DNA from 4 places in the Brenneria nigrifluens DSM 30175 genome. Region 2 is predicted to be linked to each of the others. Evidence: predicted binding sites of a transcription regulator. Region 2 holds the regulator's gene; each other region holds the start of a gene.
The links. The regulator CRP, encoded in region 2, controls carbon source genes, mostly activating them, when cyclic AMP is high. The targets are predictions, from matches to a motif close to ATGTGANNNNNNTCACAT.
Positions count from the first base shown of each region.

Region 1: rbsD (D-ribose pyranase) is a predicted target of CRP. The motif match lies at 1,893-1,910, and genes of this name have one in related genera.
Region 3: EH206_RS19845 (NupC/NupG family nucleoside CNT transporter) is a predicted target of CRP. The motif match lies at 2,604-2,621, and genes of this name have one in related genera.
Region 4: epd (erythrose-4-phosphate dehydrogenase) is a predicted target of CRP. The motif match lies at 2,944-2,961, and genes of this name have one in related genera.

Region 1 covers NZ_CP034036.1:4,768,364-4,773,199, reverse strand. Annotated here, with positions in the region: gene qseC (quorum sensing histidine kinase QseC) at 1-371, opposite strand, end outside; gene qseB (quorum sensing response regulator transcription factor QseB) at 368-1,030, opposite strand; gene EH206_RS22410 (YgiW/YdeI family stress tolerance OB fold protein) at 1,255-1,659, shown strand; gene rbsD (D-ribose pyranase) at 1,995-2,414, shown strand; gene rbsA (ribose ABC transporter ATP-binding protein RbsA) at 2,422-3,927, shown strand; gene rbsC (ribose ABC transporter permease) at 3,935-4,836, shown strand, end outside.
Region 2 covers NZ_CP034036.1:465,844-470,679, reverse strand. Annotated here, with positions in the region: gene EH206_RS02125 (LysE family translocator) at 1-411, opposite strand, end outside; gene EH206_RS02120 (YheU family protein) at 561-797, shown strand; gene EH206_RS02115 (phosphoribulokinase) at 951-1,820, shown strand; gene EH206_RS02110 (OsmC family protein) at 1,870-2,277, opposite strand; gene crp (cAMP-activated global transcriptional regulator CRP) at 2,594-3,226, shown strand; gene EH206_RS02100 (polysaccharide lyase) at 3,873-4,836, shown strand, end outside.
Region 3 covers NZ_CP034036.1:4,216,828-4,221,663, forward strand. Annotated here, with positions in the region: gene EH206_RS19835 (LexA family transcriptional regulator) at 1-224, shown strand, start outside; gene EH206_RS19840 (4'-phosphopantetheinyl transferase family protein) at 299-1,015, opposite strand; gene EH206_RS19845 (NupC/NupG family nucleoside CNT transporter) at 1,119-2,396, opposite strand; gene EH206_RS19850 (TatD family hydrolase) at 2,712-3,521, opposite strand; gene EH206_RS19855 (CsbD family protein) at 3,630-3,818, opposite strand; gene EH206_RS19860 (DUF1328 domain-containing protein) at 3,970-4,131, opposite strand; gene osmY (molecular chaperone OsmY) at 4,276-4,836, opposite strand, start outside.
Region 4 covers NZ_CP034036.1:655,385-660,220, reverse strand. Annotated here, with positions in the region: gene fbaA (class II fructose-bisphosphate aldolase) at 1-431, opposite strand, end outside; gene pgk (phosphoglycerate kinase) at 556-1,719, opposite strand; gene epd (erythrose-4-phosphate dehydrogenase) at 1,792-2,808, opposite strand; gene tkt (transketolase) at 3,166-4,836, opposite strand, start outside.

The DNA of each region.
Region 1 (4,836 bases), 590 kb from region 2:
TCGCGCAGCCTGCCGTTGGTGAAGCCGTTTTGCGCGTAGTCGAAGATAAAATCTTTGCCGTTCTCGCCGTCGTTCAGCGCCATCCGGCCGTCGCGGGTAAAAATGGCGAAGGCCAGCGCGTCGTCCTCCTGTTCCCCGCGCCTTTCGCGCACCAGGCTTTTGGTTTTCGGCAGGGAGGGGGAATCCACCTCGATTTCATCCGGATGCATGGTGGCCAGCCGCTTGGCGAACAGCATCTGCTGGGTATCGAACAGCTCGTTGATATGCTCGCGGGTTTGATGCCACGACAGGATCCCGGCGGCGCCCCAGCAAAGCAGCGTCAGCAGAACAAAACCGGCGATCAGCCGTAAACGCAGGCTGAGGCGCGTCATGGCGCCGCTCCCAGAATATAGCCGACGCCGTGCACCGTGCGGATAAATTCGCTGCCCAGTTTTTTACGCAGGTGGTGAATATGCACTTCCACGGCGTTGCTGGAAACGTCGTCGTCCCATCCGTAGAGCTTTTCTTCCAACTGCGAACGGGTCAGCACCCGCTGGGGGTTCATCAGGAACAGCTCAAGCAGCGCCAGCTCGCGGGATTTAAGCGCCACCGGTTGATTATTGCAGGTAACGGTGCGGGAACCCGGTTCAAGGGATACCGCGCCGTGGGTCAGCGTGGGCTGTAATTGACCGTGCCGGCGGCGGATTAACGCCTGCAGGCGCGCGGCAACTTCCGCCAGAGCAAAAGGTTTGCACAGATAGTCGTCGGCGCCCGACTGCAGGCCGGCAACGCGCTGTTCCAGCGCGTCCCGCGCGGTGAGGATCAATACCGGCTCATCTTGTCCGTCCTTACGCCACTGGCGCAGGATATCCAGCCCGTCTATTTCCGGCAGACTCAAATCAAGGATCGCGGCGTCATAGGGGGCGGCTTGCAGCGCGATCAGCCCGGCTTTGCCCTGCATAAACCAGTCAACGCTAAAGCCCAGCTTAATCAGTCCGGCCTTGATGCCGTCGCCAATCAGACGATCGTCTTCTATCAACAGTATTCTCATCACCGCCCACCCTATTTGTATACAATGATGTTATACGGTTTAACGCGCCGGATTGACAACCGGAAAAACCATAAACGGGTGGTGATCCACAGGATTAATAAATATAAGAGAAACTGAACTATACTTAAGATTCTGTTAAGAACATTTTGTTTAACTCGTCGCGTCAGACAAACAACGCGCAGTTTTACTGCACGACGACAAGAGATAAATAAGGAAAAGATGCTATGAAAAAGACAGCCGCTGTATTTGCTATCGCTGCGTTATGTTCCGCGCCGGTTTTCGCCGCCCAAAGCGGCGGAGGATTTTTGGACCCGAACGCCAAAACGACGCAACATCAGCCTGCCCAGGGCGGGTTTTCAAACCCTAACGGCAGCGTAACCACGGTAGCAAAAGCGAAAGATCTGAAAGATGACAGCTGGGTGACGCTGCGCGGCAACATCGAGCAGCGCGTCGGCGATGAGGATTATCTGTTCCGAGACGAGACGGGCACCATCACGGTTGAAATCGATGATAAATACTGGAACGGACAGACCATATCGCCGCAGGACAAAGTTGAACTGCAAGGCGAGCTCGACAAGGGCTTTAACTCGGCCGAGCTGGATGTCAAACAGGTGAAGAAAATCCAGTAATCGCCCGCTGATGCCCATCGTTTAAAAATCGGCAAACGGGGGATAAGGGAACCCATTCCCTGTTTCCCCTGATGCTTCGCCAACGCTTTCCATTTGATGCAACCTTTTCAGATTATTGACAAATTTCGTTATTAAGGAGAGCGTGGCGAGGGGCCGAGTATCTCAAGCTTACAGACTACTCTATAAATAATCTCGTCCGGCATTCGCCGTTTTATTTTCCCGCCAACGAAACGTTTCGATAACGATCACATTTTTGTAATCTTCTCTTTGCCTTTCCGCGTTATCTCTTTCTACAATCATCACCAGCGAAACGTTTCGCTGGCGAGATAAAGAACATGAAAAAAGCGGTATTACTACATTCTGAGGTTTCTGCGCTTATTTCCCGGCTGGGGCATACCGATCGGCTGGTTATCGGCGACGCCGGTTTACCTATCCCCGATACCACTACCCGTATCGATCTGGCGTTAACCCACAACGTGCCGACTTTTTTACAGGTGGTTGCGGCGGTAACCAGCGAGATGCAGGTCGAAGCGGCGATCCTGGCGCAGGAAATTATCGAAAAAAATCCACAACTTCATAAAGCGTTACTTGATCAGTTGAAACAACTTGAGCTGAACCAGGGAAACTCCATTGAAGTGCATTATGTCAGTCATGAAGATTTTAAGATCCAAAGCGGAAAAAGCCGGGCGGTCATTCGCAGCGGGGAATGTTCCCCGTATGCCAATGTCATCCTTTGCGCCGGCGTAACGTTCTGAGGAATCGATGCAACCTTTACTGCAACTGCAAGGAATCAATAAGGCGTTTCCCGGCGTTAAGGCGCTTTCCGGCGCCGCATTGAACGTTTACCCGGGGAAAGTCATGGCGCTGGTGGGGGAGAATGGCGCCGGCAAGTCCACCATGATGAAGGTGTTGACCGGCATCTATAACAAAGACGCCGGCAGCGTGCGTTTTCTGGGAAACGAAGTGGATTTCAGCGGTCCCAAAGCCTCCCAGGAAGCGGGGATCGGCATTATCCATCAGGAGCTTAACCTGATCCCCCAACTGACGATCGCGGAAAACATCTTTCTCGGCCGTGAATTTACCAACCGTTTTGGCCGCATCGACTGGAAAAAGATGTATCAGGAAGCGGACAAACTGCTGAAGCGGCTTAATCTGCGCTATGACAGCCGGCGCACGGTGGCGGAACTGTCGATTGGCGATCAGCAAATGGTGGAAATCGCCAAGGTGCTGAGCTTTGAATCGAAAGTCATCATTATGGATGAACCCACCGATGCTTTGACCGATACCGAAACCGCGTCGTTATTCAGCGTAATTAAAGAGCTACAGGCCGAGGGGCGCGGCATTGTCTATATTTCCCACCGTCTGAAAGAAATTTTCGAAATATGCGACGACGTCACCGTGTTCCGCGACGGTCAGTTTATCGGCGAACGCACGGTCAGTGAGCTGCAGGAAGAACGGCTGATTGAAATGATGGTGGGGCGCAAGCTTGAAGAGCAATATCCGCGCCTGAACCAGGCGCCGGGAGCGGTTCGCCTGCTGGTGAAAAATCTTTCCGGGCCGGGCGTGGATGACGTCAGCTTTACCGTACGCAAAGGGGAAATTCTTGGCGTGGCGGGGCTGATGGGCGCCGGACGCACCGAGTTGATGAAGATCCTTTACGGCGCGCTGCCGCGCACGGCGGGCTACGTGGCGCTGGACGGCCGCGAAGTGGTAACCCGCAGGCCGCAGGATGGCCTGGCGAACGGCATTGTTTATATTTCCGAAGACCGCAAACGCGACGGGCTGGTATTAGGCATGTCGGTTAAAGAGAACATGTCGTTAACCGCGCTGCGCTACTTCAGCCGTCGCGGCGGGCGGCTTAAGCATCCCGAAGAGCAGCTGGCGGTGGGCGATTTTATCCGTCTGTTCAATATCAAAACCCCGTCCATGGAACAGCCTATCGGGCTGCTGTCCGGCGGGAATCAGCAAAAAGTCGCCATCGCCCGCGGCTTGATGACCCGCCCTAACGTACTGATTCTCGATGAGCCGACGCGCGGGGTCGACGTGGGAGCGAAGAAAGAAATTTATCAGTTAATCAATCAGTTCAAACAAGAAGGGCTGAGCATCATACTGGTGTCGTCCGAAATGCCCGAAGTATTGGGAATGAGCGATCGCGTAATCGTGATGCACGAAGGTCGTTTAAGCGGTGAATTTTCCATTGAGCAAGCTACCCAGGAAGCGCTGATGGCCGCGGCCGTTGGTAAGCAATACGGCGTAAAGCAGGAGTAAGTCAGACATGAGTTCCCAATCTATCGCGGCAAAGCGCTGGTTCAGCAAAGAGTGGCTATTGGAGCAGAAATCACTGATTGCCCTGCTGATCCTTATTGCGGTGGTGTCCGCCATGAGCCCCAACTTTTTCACCCTGAACAATTTGTTCAATATTCTGCAGCAAACCTCGGTGAACGCCATTATGGCCGTGGGAATGACCCTGGTCATTCTTACCTCCGGCATCGATCTTTCCGTCGGGTCTTTGCTGGCGCTGACCGGCGCGGTCGCCGCCTCGATTGTCGGCCTTGAGGTTAATGCGCTGTTGGCGGTTTTCGGGGCGCTGGCGCTGGGCGCGCTTATCGGCGCCGGAACCGGCGTCATTGTGTCCAAAGGCAAGGTTCAGGCGTTTATCGCCACGCTGGTGATGATGCTGCTGCTGCGCGGCGTCACCATGGTTTACACCAACGGCAGCCCGATCAACACCGGCTTTTCCGATGTGGCGGACGCTTTCGGCTGGTTCGGCATCGGCCGTCCGCTAGGCATTCCGACGCCGATCTGGATTATGGCCGTGGTATTTGCGGCGGTCTGGTACATGCTGCATCACACCCGGTTAGGCCGATATATTTACGCGCTGGGCGGGAATGAGTCCGCCACCCGGCTGTCCGGCATCAGCGTGGATAAAATCAAAATCATCGTCTATTCCCTGTGCGGGCTGCTGTCCGCCCTGGCGGGAATTATCGAAGTGGCCCGTTTATCGTCGGCGCAGCCTACCGCCGGAACCGGCTACGAGCTTGACGCCATCGCCGCCGTGGTGCTGGGGGGCACCAGCCTCGCCGGCGGCAAAGGACGTATCGTCGGCACGCTGATTGGCGCGCTGATCCTTGGCTTTCTTAATAACGGACTGAATTTGTTGGGGGTTTCCTCTTACTA
Region 2 (4,836 bases):
CGCCAGACTGAAGCTGGCGACGGCCCCCAGCGCCATCAGCCAGGCCTTGGGATTGAGAAACTGCAGCAGCCATCCCTGATAAAGCCGGATAGGCCGCGACGGCGCAGCCGTCGTTTCCAGCCTTTCATAGGCGGCGGTGGCGATTTTCCACGCTAGCCACAGCAGATACAAACTGCCGAGCACCTTGAGGGTGAAATGCAGCGAAGGATAGACCAGCAGCAGGCCGCCGACGCCAAACGCCACCAGTAGTAAAATACTCTGCATACCCAGCATGATGCCGAGCATTAACCACAGGGAGCGATAAAAACCGAAGTTGGCGCCAGAGGTGGTCAATAGCATATTGTTCGGCCCCGGAGTGATCGCCGCCACCCACAGAAAACCCAGCATCGACAAAAACAGACCTAGTTCCATGTAACGGGTGCCCCTCACCCCAGGTATTCTTGCAGTATAGTTGGTAATGAATTGACTATTGGTAGCCAATAGCTTGTCAACCGGCAGTATTGAAGCTAGAAGCTAACAGTGCGTTATTGATCGTACAATACTTTTTCTGGACAAATATCGTGATCATTCCCTGGCAACAACTCGATCCTGAAACATTGGGCAATCTCATCGAATCTTTCGTGCTGCGCGAAGGCACGGATTACGGCGAACAGGAGCGCACGCTGGCGCAAAAGGTCGCCGACGTGCGCCGCCAACTGGAGTCCGGCGAAGTGGTTCTGGTGTGGTCGGAACTGCATGAAACCATCAACATCATGCCCCGCGGCCAGTTTAATGCCGGCGAGTATCACCCGCGCTGAACGCCGCAAAAGCCAAAAAAGAGGATGCATCGCTATCGGCAACCGTGCTAACAATGATAAAAACCTCTTCTGCAGTCTGAAACCTTGTCTTTTTTGATGACGTTTCCCGGCAAGCCCCGCAGCAAACGTCACCATCATGGAGTGAAGCGCCTTATGTCACATCAGCATCCGATTATTGCGGTTACCGGCTCCAGCGGAGCGGGAACCACAACGACCAGCCAGGCATTCCACAAGATTTTCCAGCAGTTAAACATGCGCGCAGCCCAGCTTGAAGGAGACAGCTTCCATCGCTATACCCGCCCGGAAATGGATATGGAAATACGTAAGGCGCGGGATCTCGGGCGTCATATCAGCTATTTCGGCCCGGAGGCCAATGATTTCAGCCTGCTGGAACAGTCATTTACCGAATATGGCCGCCACGGGCGCGGTAAAACCCGTAAATACCTCCACACCTATGATGAAGCGATCCCCTACAACCAGGTGCCCGGCACGTTTACGCCGTGGGAACCGATGCCGGAACCCACCGACGTGCTGTTTTATGAAGGCCTGCATGGCGGCGTGGTGACCGATAGACACAATGTGGCGCAACACGTCGATTTGCTGGTCGGCGTAGTGCCCATCGTCAACCTGGAATGGATTCAGAAACTGATTCGCGATGTGAACGAGCGCGGGCACTCGCGCGAAGCGGTGATGGATTCGGTGGTGCGCTCCATGGAAGACTACATCACCTACATTACGCCGCAGTTTTCACGCACGCACATCAACTTCCAGCGCGTTCCCACCGTTGATACCTCCAACCCGTTCGCCGCCAAGTCGATCCCTTCGCTGGACGAAAGCTTCGTGGTGATTCATTTCCAGGGGCTGGATAATATTGACTACCCCTATCTGCTGGCCATGCTGCAGGGATCGTTTATTTCCCATATCAACACCCTGGTGGTGCCCGGCGGGAAAATGGGGCTGGCGATGGAGTTGATTATGGCGCCGCTGGTGCAGCGCCTGCTGGAAGGAAAAAAAATCGAGTAGTCCGCCGCGGCAAAACACGGCGCGGCATCAGCGGCCGATACGCCGAGGATTACCCCGTTATGCGGACTTCATGACTGTGCGTGACCTCAACGCCTTTACCCAGCATCAGCGCCACCGAGCAATAGCGCTCCGCGGAGAGCGCCACCGCCCGCTCCACCGCTTTCTCCGTCAGCCCTGTGCCCGTTACGATAAAATGCAGATTAATGTGGGTAAACAGACGCGGCGCTTCCGTTCTCCGCTCCGAGGTCAGCTTAACCTCACAGTCCGCAACGTCATGACGGCCTTTCTGCAGGATCGACACCACGTCAATCGCACTGCAGCCGCCGACCGACATCAACACCATTTCCATCGGGCTTGGCGCTTTGTCTCCCGAATCGCCGTCCATCAGCACCTGGTGACCGGACGCTGATTCGCCAAGAAATGTTAAGCCTTCAATCCACTTCACTCGAGCCTGCATGCCGCCTCCGCTAAAAATTTTTTGAAAAATTATATCCTTACTTTACAAAAACACGCTATAACCAGAGCTTCATCATGCTGAAGCGAGACAACACAAGACAGGTTCTTCAAGCTGTGCTACAAACGAAAATAGAATCTGCCTTTTCTGGACAAACTCAGATACCGGGGAGATGATGATGTCGCCAGATAGAGGCTCCAGTATATTCCCTGACATCATTCTTCCTACACGAATTTTGAATGTTTAGCAGTAATACGCCGTACAGGGAACTCTGAGCCCTGTGATTTGCGCAGTGAATTACAACAGAGGATGATAGCGAATGGTTCTCGGCAAACCGCAAACAGACCCGACTCTCGAATGGTTCCTTTCTCATTGTCACATCCACAAGTATCCATCGAAGAGCACCCTGATTCACCAGGGTGAAAAAGCAGAAACGCTTTACTACATCGTGAAAGGCTCTGTCGCAGTGCTGATCAAAGATGAAGAAGGCAAAGAAATGATTCTCTCTTATCTCAATCAGGGAGATTTTATCGGCGAACTTGGCCTGTTTGAAGAAGGTCAGGAGCGCAGCGCCTGGGTACGGGCGAAAGCGGCTTGTGAAGTTGCTGAAATTTCTTATAAAAAGTTCCGGCAGTTGATTCAGGTAAATCCCGATATTCTGATGCGCCTGTCGGCGCAGATGGCCAGCAGACTGCAGGTTACTTCAGAGAAAGTCGGTAACCTGGCGTTTCTCGACGTCACCGGCCGTATTGCTCAGACCTTACTGAACCTGGCAAAACAACCCGATGCCATGACTCACCCGGATGGCATGCAAATAAAAATCACCCGTCAGGAAATTGGGCAAATCGTTGGCTGTTCACGCGAAACCGTGGGCCGTATTCTTAAAATGCTGGAAGACCAGAACCTGATCTCCGCACATGGTAAAACGATTGTGGTTTACGGTACCCGTTAAACCATTCCGTTACCCTACAACAAAAAAGCGTGAAGCGGCCTTCACGCTTTTTTCTATCACCATCAACGCAGCTCTCGGATTTACCCGCCAGTTAATGAGCAGGGTATTTATTATTAAAATATATTATTTACTGGAAATATAAATAGTCTTATTAACAGGCTGCATTTATTATTTGTAATATCGGCCAACATAAAAAGCAGTCATGATTTATCAAGTTGTGTTTTAACATAGATCAATAAAATTGTATTTTTATTTATTTTAAGAAAACCCCTATTAATACGGATGTCGGGGGGATTTTTCAGATAAATCCACCTTATATTAATATATTGGTAAAAATAGAAACCCATGGAAACAAAAAAACCACAATTAAAATATAACTTATTGATAATTAAATGATAAATATAAAATTCATGATTTTTATTGGAAATTACCTTTTCATAAAACCCGCCTTTCCTTTCGATTATTGAAAAGACGCATTGAATTGAAGGTATTGTATTGTTTTATTTTTGTGATAACACTGATACGGATTTTTATAAAACTGAAAACCGATCTTTCATTTTCAGCGAAAAAATCCAACCTTATTACCCTGGGCATATGGAACGAGAAATGCCTTAACGAAGTTATATTCCAACAGGAGATAATCCTTATGAAATACCTACTGCCTTCAGCCGCCGCCGGGCTGTTATTTCTTGCCTGCCAACACGCGATGGCGGCCGATACCGGCGGCTATGCCACCACCGACGGCGGCAACGTTTCCGGAGCCGTCAATAAAACGGCCGGTTCAATGCAGGACATTGTCGATATCATCGCGGCCGCGCGTCTGGACTCAAGCGGTAAAAAAGTGTCAGGCGGCGCCTACCCCGTCGTCATCACCTATAACGGCAATGAAGATGACTTAATCAAGGCGGCGGAAGCCGATATCTGCGGTCAATGGAGCAAACCGGCGCGCGGCGTGGAGATCAAGGAGTTTACCAAAGGCATTACCATCCTCGGCAGCAATGGTTCCTCAACGAACTTCGGTATCTGGATCACCAAGTCGTCCAACGTCGTGGTGCGTAATATGCGCATGGGTTATATGCCCGGAGGCGCCCAGGATGGCGATGCAATCCGCATCGACGACTCGCCGAACGTCTGGATCGACCATAACGAGATCTTCGCGAAAAACCATGAGTGCGAGGGCACGCCGGACGGCGATACCACCTTTGAATCCGCCGTGGATATCAAAAAAGGGTCGACCAACGTCACCGTATCCTACAACTACATTCACGGCGTCAAAAAGGTCGGCCTAAGCGGTTCCAGCAACAGCGATACCGGACGCAACCTCACCTATCACCACAACGTCTACAGCGACGTAAACGCCCGGCTGCCGCTGCAGCGGGGCGGTCAGGTGCATGCCTACAACAACCTCTATTCCGGCGTCACCAGTTCAGGGCTGAACGTTCGTCAGAACGGCATCGCATTGATCGAAAGCAACTGGTTTGAGAATGCGAAAAACCCGGTGACATCCCGTTACGATGGCTCGAATTTCGGCACATGGGATCTGCGCAACAACAACATTACCAAACCCGCCGATTTCACCACCTACGGCATCACCTGGGACAAGGATTCCA
Region 3 (4,836 bases), 1.1 Mb from region 2:
TCGCCGTCAACCTGTCGGACAGGCAAATCCGCGATGGCAAAATGTACGCCATCCGCATGGGTGAACTGCAACGCGTCAAGGCGCTGATCAAGCGGCCGGATGGCAGCATCATCGTGCGTTCTTACAACCCGCTCTATGAAGACGAGGTGGTGACCAAGAAGCAGATCATCAACGGCGAACTGGCCGTTATTGGCCGCGTGTGGTGGGTATCCGCGCTGGTGTAAGTCCCCCCCGCAAGAGAAAGGCCGTGTCGGAACATGCCGTACCGCCTGCCGCCGTTCGTTTTTGCGCCCCCCTTTTAACAGCACAGAAAGGTCGTTACATCGTGCTCTCTTTTCAGGTAGGTCCCACGGAAACGGCGCCCCGCATAGCACTGCGGCGTTAAATCGGTCAGTAGCTCCAGCTCAAAGGCCTGGCTGACGCTATCCAGCGCGACCATTCTTGCATCCACAAAATCGAAATAGCGCTTAACCTGCGGATACAACGCCTTAAACAGACTCTCTTTAGCGGAAAAACTTAACGTCAACAAACAGCGAAACTCATCAGCCTGGGCGCGTAGCCAGTGATACTCATCTTCGTCCACAATGCCCGGCCACAGCGACTCGGCGCGTTTCGCCGACATAAACGTCTCGATATCCACCCCAACGCCGGAAAGCTCGGGACTGCGGATATGCGCGGCACACAATACGCTATCCGTATTATGACTTAAGGAGCCGGCGATATTTTCCGGCCATTGCGGTGACCGATCCTTAGCGCTGGACAGAACAAAATTCGGGTGCCCCAGCTTGACCAGCACCTGTTTAGCCAAACAGCGGCCGGCCAGAAACTCGGCGCGCCGTTTCGGCACGGAACGCGCCAGCTCATCAGAAAATGGCATATCAGCCGCGGTAAACAGCTCGTCGGTATAAGCTGATAAACGGAAATGACTGCGGGCGCAAAAACCAGGATAAATGGCGCCATCCTTTGCCTGCGGGAACGTTATCCATTCAACATCATCAATAAAAACAGAAAGCATGTCACTTTACTCTTGAAGGAGAATTACTCCCCGGGCGATCCAGCACCTTAACCATCCATGAATGATGGGCGACTCCCGCCCATCATCACTTAACCAAGCACCGTTACAATGCTAAAAAAAACCCTGCGATGCTGGCACTCATCAGGTTGGAAAGCGTACCCGCGGTTACCGCTTTCAAACCAAACCTGGCAATATCCTGACGCCGGTTCGGCGCCATACTGCCCAATCCTCCAATAAGGATAGCTATCGATGACAGGTTAGCAAACCCACAAAGTGCGAATGAAATAATCGCCTTGGTTTGATCGGATAACACCTGCAAGCCGGCGGCGGCGACCACGTCGTCCGCTTTCAGATATTCGCTGAAGTTCATGTAGGCGACAAACTCGTTGACGATCAGCTTCTGGCCGATAAATGAGCCGGCCTGCACCGCTTCATCCCAGGGCACGCCGATCAAAAACGCGACGGGCGCAAACAGCCAGCCTAAAATCAGCTCCAGCGACAGCTGCGGGTAGTTAAACCAACCGCCGACGCCGCCGAGAATACCGTTAAGCAAGGCGATCAAAGCGATAAACGCCAGCAGCATGGCGCCCACGTTCAGCGCCAGCTGCATACCGGAAGCCGCCCCGCTGGCAGCGGCGTCGATAACGTTGGCCGGTTTGTCTTCCGCATCGACAAACCCGCTGATTTCATCGCGGTCATGGGTATTCTCGGTTTCCGGCACCATCAGTTTCGCAAACAACAGACCGCCGGGAGCCGCCATAAAGGAAGCCGCGATCAGGTATTCCAACGGCACCCCCATCTGCGCATAGCCAGCCATGACGGAACCGGCGATGGATGCCAGACCGCCGCACATCACGGCGAATAATTCCGACTGGGTCATATTGGCGATATACGGACGAACCACCAAGGGCGCCTCCGTCTGACCGACGAAAATATTCGCCGTGGCGGAAAGTGATTCGGTGCGCGACGTACCCAGCAATTTCTGTAGCCCGCCGCCAAGCAGCCGAATCACCCATTGCATCACGCCCATGTAATAGAGCACGGCGATAAGCGATGAGAAGAAAACGATAATAGGCAGTACGCGAAGCGCAAAAACAAATCCGCCGCCGCCAAATACTTCGAACATTTTGTCAGAAACCAGGCCGCCGAACATAAAAGATACGCCCTGATTGCCATAGGAAATGACGTTCGCCACCCCTTCCGTCATGCCGCCCAGCACCCGGCGTCCTAACGGAACATATAACACCAATGCGCCAATACCGATCTGAAGAAGGAAAGCGCCCAGTACCGTGCGCAGACTGATGGCTTTCCGATTGCTGGAAAGCAGGACTGCAAATAATACCAGTGCCGCCATGCCGATGAGACTCATAAAGAGTTGCATGTGAAGTTCCCTTTAGCGCGAGATAACAATAATTTTTTGCCGACCAAAAACGGTGATTACCATCAATCGCCATAAAAACAAGCAACCGATAGCCCGACAAGACCGGAAACGGCCTCTATCGGTGGAGCCGATTATAAAGGCAGGATCTGAACAGAGGCCAATTTATGTCACAAATTCATACAACACCGAACAACCGAAAACATATAATAGTGATCTTCATCACATTTTTATCACTATTATAAGAATTAACGTTGGCTATTTCGCAATGCGTAGTGACAGAAAGCGTCTTGAAAACAATTAGCAGGCCGAACTGCGCTACCTGTGCGGCGGCAATGCGAACAGTCGGCAGGTGTTGTGATACATCGCGGCCGCGATATCAACGGCGGGTTCGGGCCTTAACCGGCACAGCGACTGAAAAACCTGGTTTATCCGCTCCGGGCGGTTTGGTTCTCCCTGGTAGCCGCAAACCGGCATATCCGGCGCATCGGTTTCCAGCAACAAACTGGCGAGGGGCAAACGGGCGATCGCCTGACGCGTCTTGTTGGCCCGCGGATAGGTAATGGTGCCGCCGACGCCGATATAATAGCCGAGGCGGATAAAAGCCTGCGCCTGTTCCAGGCTGCCGGAAAAACCGTGGATCACGCCGGTGCGCGGCACCTCGCTACGGCGCAATAATTGCGCCAGCCGATCGTGGCTGCGCCGCGAGTGCAGAATAACCGGAAGATCGTAGCGCTGCGCCAGCTTAAGCTGAGCGCCAAGCAGCGCGCACTGCCGCTCAAACTGCGGCTCCGGCATATACAGATCCAGCCCAATCTCTCCCACGGCCGTCAGCCTGGCCGGACTTTGCCGCAGGCGGTCTTCCAGCAGCTCCAGGTCTGCGTCGCGGTGATCGGCAATATACAGCGGATGCAACCCAAGGGCGGCATAGAGGGGCGGATGGTTAGCGGCCAACGCCAGCACGCGTTCAAAGTAGCGCGCCGCAACGGCAGGAATAATAATACGTTCGACACCCGCTTCTGCAGCCAGACGCAGGCTTGTCAGCTCACGATCGCTAAACGGCGGAAAATCGAAATGGCAGTGGGTATCAATAAAATGATGAGGTATGGCGGGGGGTGCGGTAAGCATAGGCTCAAGCGCCATAAACTTGACAGGGATAATCGATCTGTCGCGGCACATCCTTCGCTGCCGCCAGCAAACCGGCAACAAAAATACGCGTTTCCAAGCTATTTACCCTCAGTGTAAAACCGTCTTCTCCGAGGATACCTTTTCGTGCTCTTTTCCGTAACCTTCTTGCAGTACGCCGGATAAATAACCGTGGTTTCCTTCCAGCCAGGCGCAGTCACTGTCAAACCATTCGGCCCATAGGGACCAGAAATTCCCTTTCCACTGTTTCCATTTGCCAACAGCGATGTCACTATTCATCATACCCCTCCTGATAAACGTTCGAAGTTAAGCAAATACCATCAACACAGTATGCCGGATAAATATGACAGCCACATGGTGTGACCGTCCTATTTTCAGCCTTTGGCGTTATTTATCTTACCACCAGCGCCTGAGGTTATCAGGAATCTGGCTACGGTCGTTTTCGACCGGCGAACAGACTCACCAGGAACAGAATAATCCCGACAACAAAGACGATTTTAGCCGCTCCCGCTGCCGTCCCTGCCAAGCCACCAAACCCCAGTGCCGCGGCAATCAACGCAATCACTAAAAAGATAATACCCCAACGAAACATACGCTCTCCTTACCAGAAAACTGAAAATCGTGACGGCAATCGAAAAACATCCGGATTGCGTATCCACACGGTGGTTGGTGCTGTTTTTTACCGGTTATGGCAGGTTATCCGGCCAGAGCGGACAACTCTGCCCCTTGCCTGACGTTACGACTTGATCGTCAAATCATTTTTGACGCTTTTAACGCCGTCGACCGCTTTGGAGACGCTTTCAGCGCGTTCTGCCTGAGCCTGATTGTCGACGGTACCGCTAAGCTGTACCACGCCCGCATGGGTTTCCACCTTCACTTTACGGGAAGGGACGATGTCGTCCGCCAGCAGCTTCGCTTTGATCGAACTGGTGATTACCGCATCATCGGCATAGGCGCCGACAGACTGCGACGCACTGTCTTTAACCTGCAGCTTGTCGCTGACAGACTTCACCCCTTCCACGCTGCCGGCGATTTGCACCGCGTGGGCCGAGACCTCCTGGCTGCTGACGAAGCCGCTCAGGGTAACCACCCCGTTAGTGGTGGCCACGGAGATATCGCCGCTTTTGATGGCCTTATCTTCCAGCAGCGCGCTTTTTACCTTGGCCGTGGTTGCGCTGTCGCTTACATAGCCGGACGCTTTGTCCGCGGAACTATCGATTTTTTCACCAGTAGTACTTGCTATACGCTGTATTTTTTGTCCCACCGTATCTTCCGCCAGCGCACTACCGCCAGCCAG
Region 4 (4,836 bases), 190 kb from region 2:
TCGATCATGTGGGAAGAGAACAGCGGCTTACCGGTGGCGGCAAAATGTTTTTCACCGGCATCCAGCAGCCCGTCCAGCCACGGCAGCAATTTTTTGGCGCAGTGGTCGGTGTGCAGAATAACCGGCACGCCGTAGTGTTCCGCCAGCTGATGCACGTGGTGCGCGCCGGAAATCGCACCCAGGATAGCCGCCTGCTGGCCTTCCGCCTTCAGGCCTTTACCCGCGATAAATGCCGCACCGCCGTTAGAGAATTGAACGATCACCGGCGCGCGTACTTTGGCTGCGGCTTCCAGCACGGCATTAATTGAGTCGGTGCCGACGCAGTTTACTGCCGGCAGGGCGAATTTGTTTTCTTTCGCTACTGCGAAAACTTTCTGAACATCATCACCAGTGATGACACCAGGTTTTACGAAATCAAAAATTTTAGACATGTTACGCGTCCCGTTTCGTTGGCCGTGGGGGGTTAAAAAAATCTATCGTTAAATCGATAGCCGTCCCGACACCACTGACGGGACGACCAGGGTTGAGGCAGTGAACCGAGCTCAACCTAAAGCGTTACTGTTTCGCACGTTCTTCCAGCATAACAACCGCTGGCAGTTTTTTCCCTTCGACGAACTCCAGGAAAGCGCCGCCGCCGGTAGAAATATAGGAAATTTTATCGGCAATACCAAACAGGTCGATCGCCGCCAGCGTGTCGCCGCCGCCGGCGATGGAAAACGCATCGCTTTCGGCAATGGCTCTGGCGACAATCTCGGTGCCTTTACGGAAATTCGGGAATTCAAATACGCCTACCGGGCCATTCCACAGAATGGTTTTGGCGTTTTTCAGAATGTCCGCCAGACGTTCGGCGGAAACGTCGCCCAGGTCCAGAATCTGTTCATCGTCTTTAATCGCGGTGACGGATTTCAGAGTGGCCGCGGCGGTTTCGGAGAATTCCGTCGCTACGCGGACATCGCTCGGCACCGGAATATCACAGGTTTCCAGCAGTTTTTTCGCTTCGGGGATCAGGTCCGCTTCGTACAGGGATTTACCCACGTTATGACCCTGGGCCGCAACGAAGGTATTGGCAATACCGCCGCCGACAATCAGTTGGTCGGCGATTTTGGACAGGGAGTCAAGCACGGTCAGCTTGGTGGAAACTTTTGAACCGCCGACGATGGCCACCATCGGACGCGCCGGGTTACCCAGCGCCTTACCCAATGCTTCCAGTTCATTTGACAGCAGCGGGCCGGCGCAGGCGACGGGGGCGAATTTACCCACGCCGTGGGTGGAAGCCTGAGCGCGGTGCGCGGTGCCGAAAGCGTCCATCACAAATACATCGCACAGCGCGGCATATTTTTTGGCCAACACTTCGTCGTCTTTCTTCTCACCTTTGTTGAAGCGTACGTTTTCCAGAACGACCAGCTCGCCTTCCGCAACGTCTACGCCATCGAGATAATCTTTTGCCAGACGAACCGGGGAAGACAATTTCTCTTTCAGGTAATCGACCACCGGCTGCAGAGAAAACTCTTCGTTGTATTCTCCTTCGGTCGGACGTCCCAGGTGGGAAGTCACCATCACGCGGGCGCCCTGTTTCAGCGCGCTTTCGATGGTCGGCAGAGAAGCGCGGATACGCGCATCAGACGTCACTTTACCCTCTTTTACCGGCACGTTCAGATCCGAGCGGATCAGTACACGTTTGCCGGCCAGATCCAGATCGGTCATCTTAATTACAGACATGGTGAATCCTCTTGTTGATTCTCTTTTAAAGTTGCTTGAGCGAGGTATCGATCGCCGACCAATACCCTCGTACTAGAAACCGCAGGTCGCCATCGCCCGGGTTGTATCCAACATCCGGTTGGCAAAACCCCATTCGTTATCGCACCAGACCAGCGTTTTAATCAGATGCTGACCACTGACCCGCGTCTGCGTGCCATCAACGATGGCACTGTGGGGATCGTGGTTAAAATCGGCCGAAACCAACGGCAATTCGGTATAATCAACTATACCACGAAATGCCCCATGCGCTGATTCTTGAAATAGTACGTTGATTTCATTAACATTTACCGCTTTTTTTACGCTAACGCTTAAATCGATCGCCGTGACGTTAATCGTCGGCACCCGAACGGATATCGCCTCAAAACGATCGACGAACTGCGGGAAAATCCGCGTTATCCCCACCGCCAGTTTGGTATCCACCGGAATAATGGACTGGCTGGCGGCGCGGGTACGCCGCAGATCGTGATGATAGGCGTCAATCACCGGCTGATCGTTCATCGACGAGTGGATCGTCGTTACCGTGCCATTTTCAATACCAAACGCGTCATCCAACAGTTTAATAATGGGAATAATACAGTTGGTGGTGCAGGATGCATTCGACACGATACGGTGTTCGGCTTGTAAATTCTGATGATTGACGCCGAACACCACGGTGGCATCCAGATCGGGCGTTCCAGGGTGCGAAAAAAGCACCTTCTTCGCCCCCGCGGCCAGATGCGCTTCGCCGTCTTCACGGCTGCCATATACCCCGCTGCAATCCAGCACCACGTCAACGCCGAGCTCACGCCAGGGCAACTGCTGGATATCGGCCTGATGCAACAGTCGGATACAATCCTCTCCGACATACAGTTGATCGCATTCCTGACGAACATCCCAGGAGAAACGTCCGTGGCTGGAGTCATACTTGAGCAGGTGGGCGATCCCCTCTGCGCTTGCCAGTTCGTTGATGGCTACCACCGCAATTTCCGCCCGGCGGCCCGACTCGTACAGCGCACGCAGAACATTGCGGCCAATTCGGCCAAAACCGTTTATCGCAATACGGATCGTCATGGAACTTCCTGTGTTTTGGTGGTCGCGTCAAGCTCATAGGATAGTCAGTACGCCACAAGGAATAAACCGCTTCTTGTGCTTCCTGACCCTCCGCGCCGCTTCCCTCTGGAAGATGGCCCGATAGCGGCTGATAAAATGCAACCAACATCACAACTGAAACGCTTCAGCTAGCATAAACGAATTAGCCTGCAAAAGAAATATTCTCACTAGGCGGGTGCCAGAAGAGTGACGCACGTCATATTTCTACCTGGCAAACGGCGGGCTGGAAGGTGGTGGAGCGGCAGAAACGAAACAACCAGCAAAAAGCCGCCAGATCGCTCTGGCGGCCCAGATGGCGGCTATCGCCCGGTGCGGAATTTACTGCAACAACGCCTTAGCCTTCGTCACCACGTTATCCACGGTGAAACCGAACTCTTCAAACAGCAGCTCCGCCGGAGCGGACTCGCCGAAGCTCGTCATCCCGACAATCGCGCCGTTCAGGCCGACATACTTGTACCAGTAGTCCGCAATGCCCGCTTCGATCGCCACGCGCGCCGTCACCGCCTGCGGCAGCACCGCTTCACGGTAGGCCGCATCCTGCTTGTCGAACGCGTCGGTGGAAGGCATCGATACCACGCGCACCTTGCGCCCTTCCGCCGTCAGTTTGTCATAGGCGCCCACCGCCAGTTCGACTTCGGAACCGGTGGCAATCAGGATCACGTCCGGCTGGCCGCCGCTGTCTTTCAACACATAGGCGCCTTTCGCCACATCGGCCAGCTGCTGGGCGGTACGCTCCTGCTGAGCCAGATTCTGACGCGACAGTATCAACGCCGTCGGACCGTCCTGGCGCTCAATGGCATATTTCCACGCCACCGCGGTTTCCACCTGATCCGCCGGACGCCAGGCGCTCAGGTTGGGCGTCACCCGCAGGCTGGCCAACTGCTCCACGGGCTGGTGCGTCGGGCCGTCTTCGCCAAGGCCGATGGAGTCATGGGTATAAACGTAAATGCTGCGGATTTTCATCAGCGCCGCCATACGCACCGCATTACGGGCGTATTCCACAAACATCAGGAACGTGGCGGTATAGGGAATAAAGCCGTCGTGCAGCGCGATACCGTTGGCAATCGCCGTCATGCCGAATTCACGCACGCCGTAGTGGATATAGTTGCCCGCATGGTCTTTATCCAGCGATTTGGAGCCGGACCAGATGGTCAGGTTGCTCGGCGCCAGATCGGCGGAACCGCCGAGGAATTCCGGCAGCAGTTTACCGTAGGCTTCCAGCGCGTTCTGCGAGGCTTTACGGCTGGCGATCTTCGCCGGGGTCGCCTGCAACTGCTCAATGAATTTCTGCGCGTCGGCCTGCCAGTTATCCGGCAGGGCGCCGTCGGTACGGCGCTTGAATTCCGCGGCCAGTTCCGGGTAAGCGCTGGCATAGGCGGCAAAGAGCTCATCCCAGGCGGCTTCTTTGCGCTGACCGGCGGCTTTCGCATCCCACTCGGCGTAAATCTCCGCGGGAATGTCAAACGGCGGGTACTTCCATCCCAGCTGTTCGCGAGACGCGGCGACCTCGCCGTCGCCCAGCGGCGCGCCGTGGGAATCGTGCGTGCCGGCCTTGTTCGGCGAACCGAAACCAATCACGGTTTTACACATCAGCAGCGACGGCTTGTCGGTCACCAGCCGGGCCTCGCTGATAGCGCGCTTGACGGCGTCCGCATCGTGTCCGTCCACGCCGCGTACCACATGCCAGCCGTAAGACTCAAAACGCGCGGCGGTGTCGTCGGTAAACCAGCCCTCGACATGGCCGTCGATAGAGATGCCGTTGTCATCATAAAACGCGGTCAGTTTGCCCAGTTTCATGTTGCCCGCCAGCGAGCTGACTTCGTGGGAAATCCCTTCCATCATGCAGCCATCGCCCAGGAAGACATAGGTATGATGGTCGACAATCTCGTGGCCGGGACGGTTAAACTGCGCCGCCAGCGTACGTTCGGCAATCGCCATGCCGACCGCGTTGGCGATGCCCTGCCCCAGCGGCCCGGTGGTGGTTTCCAC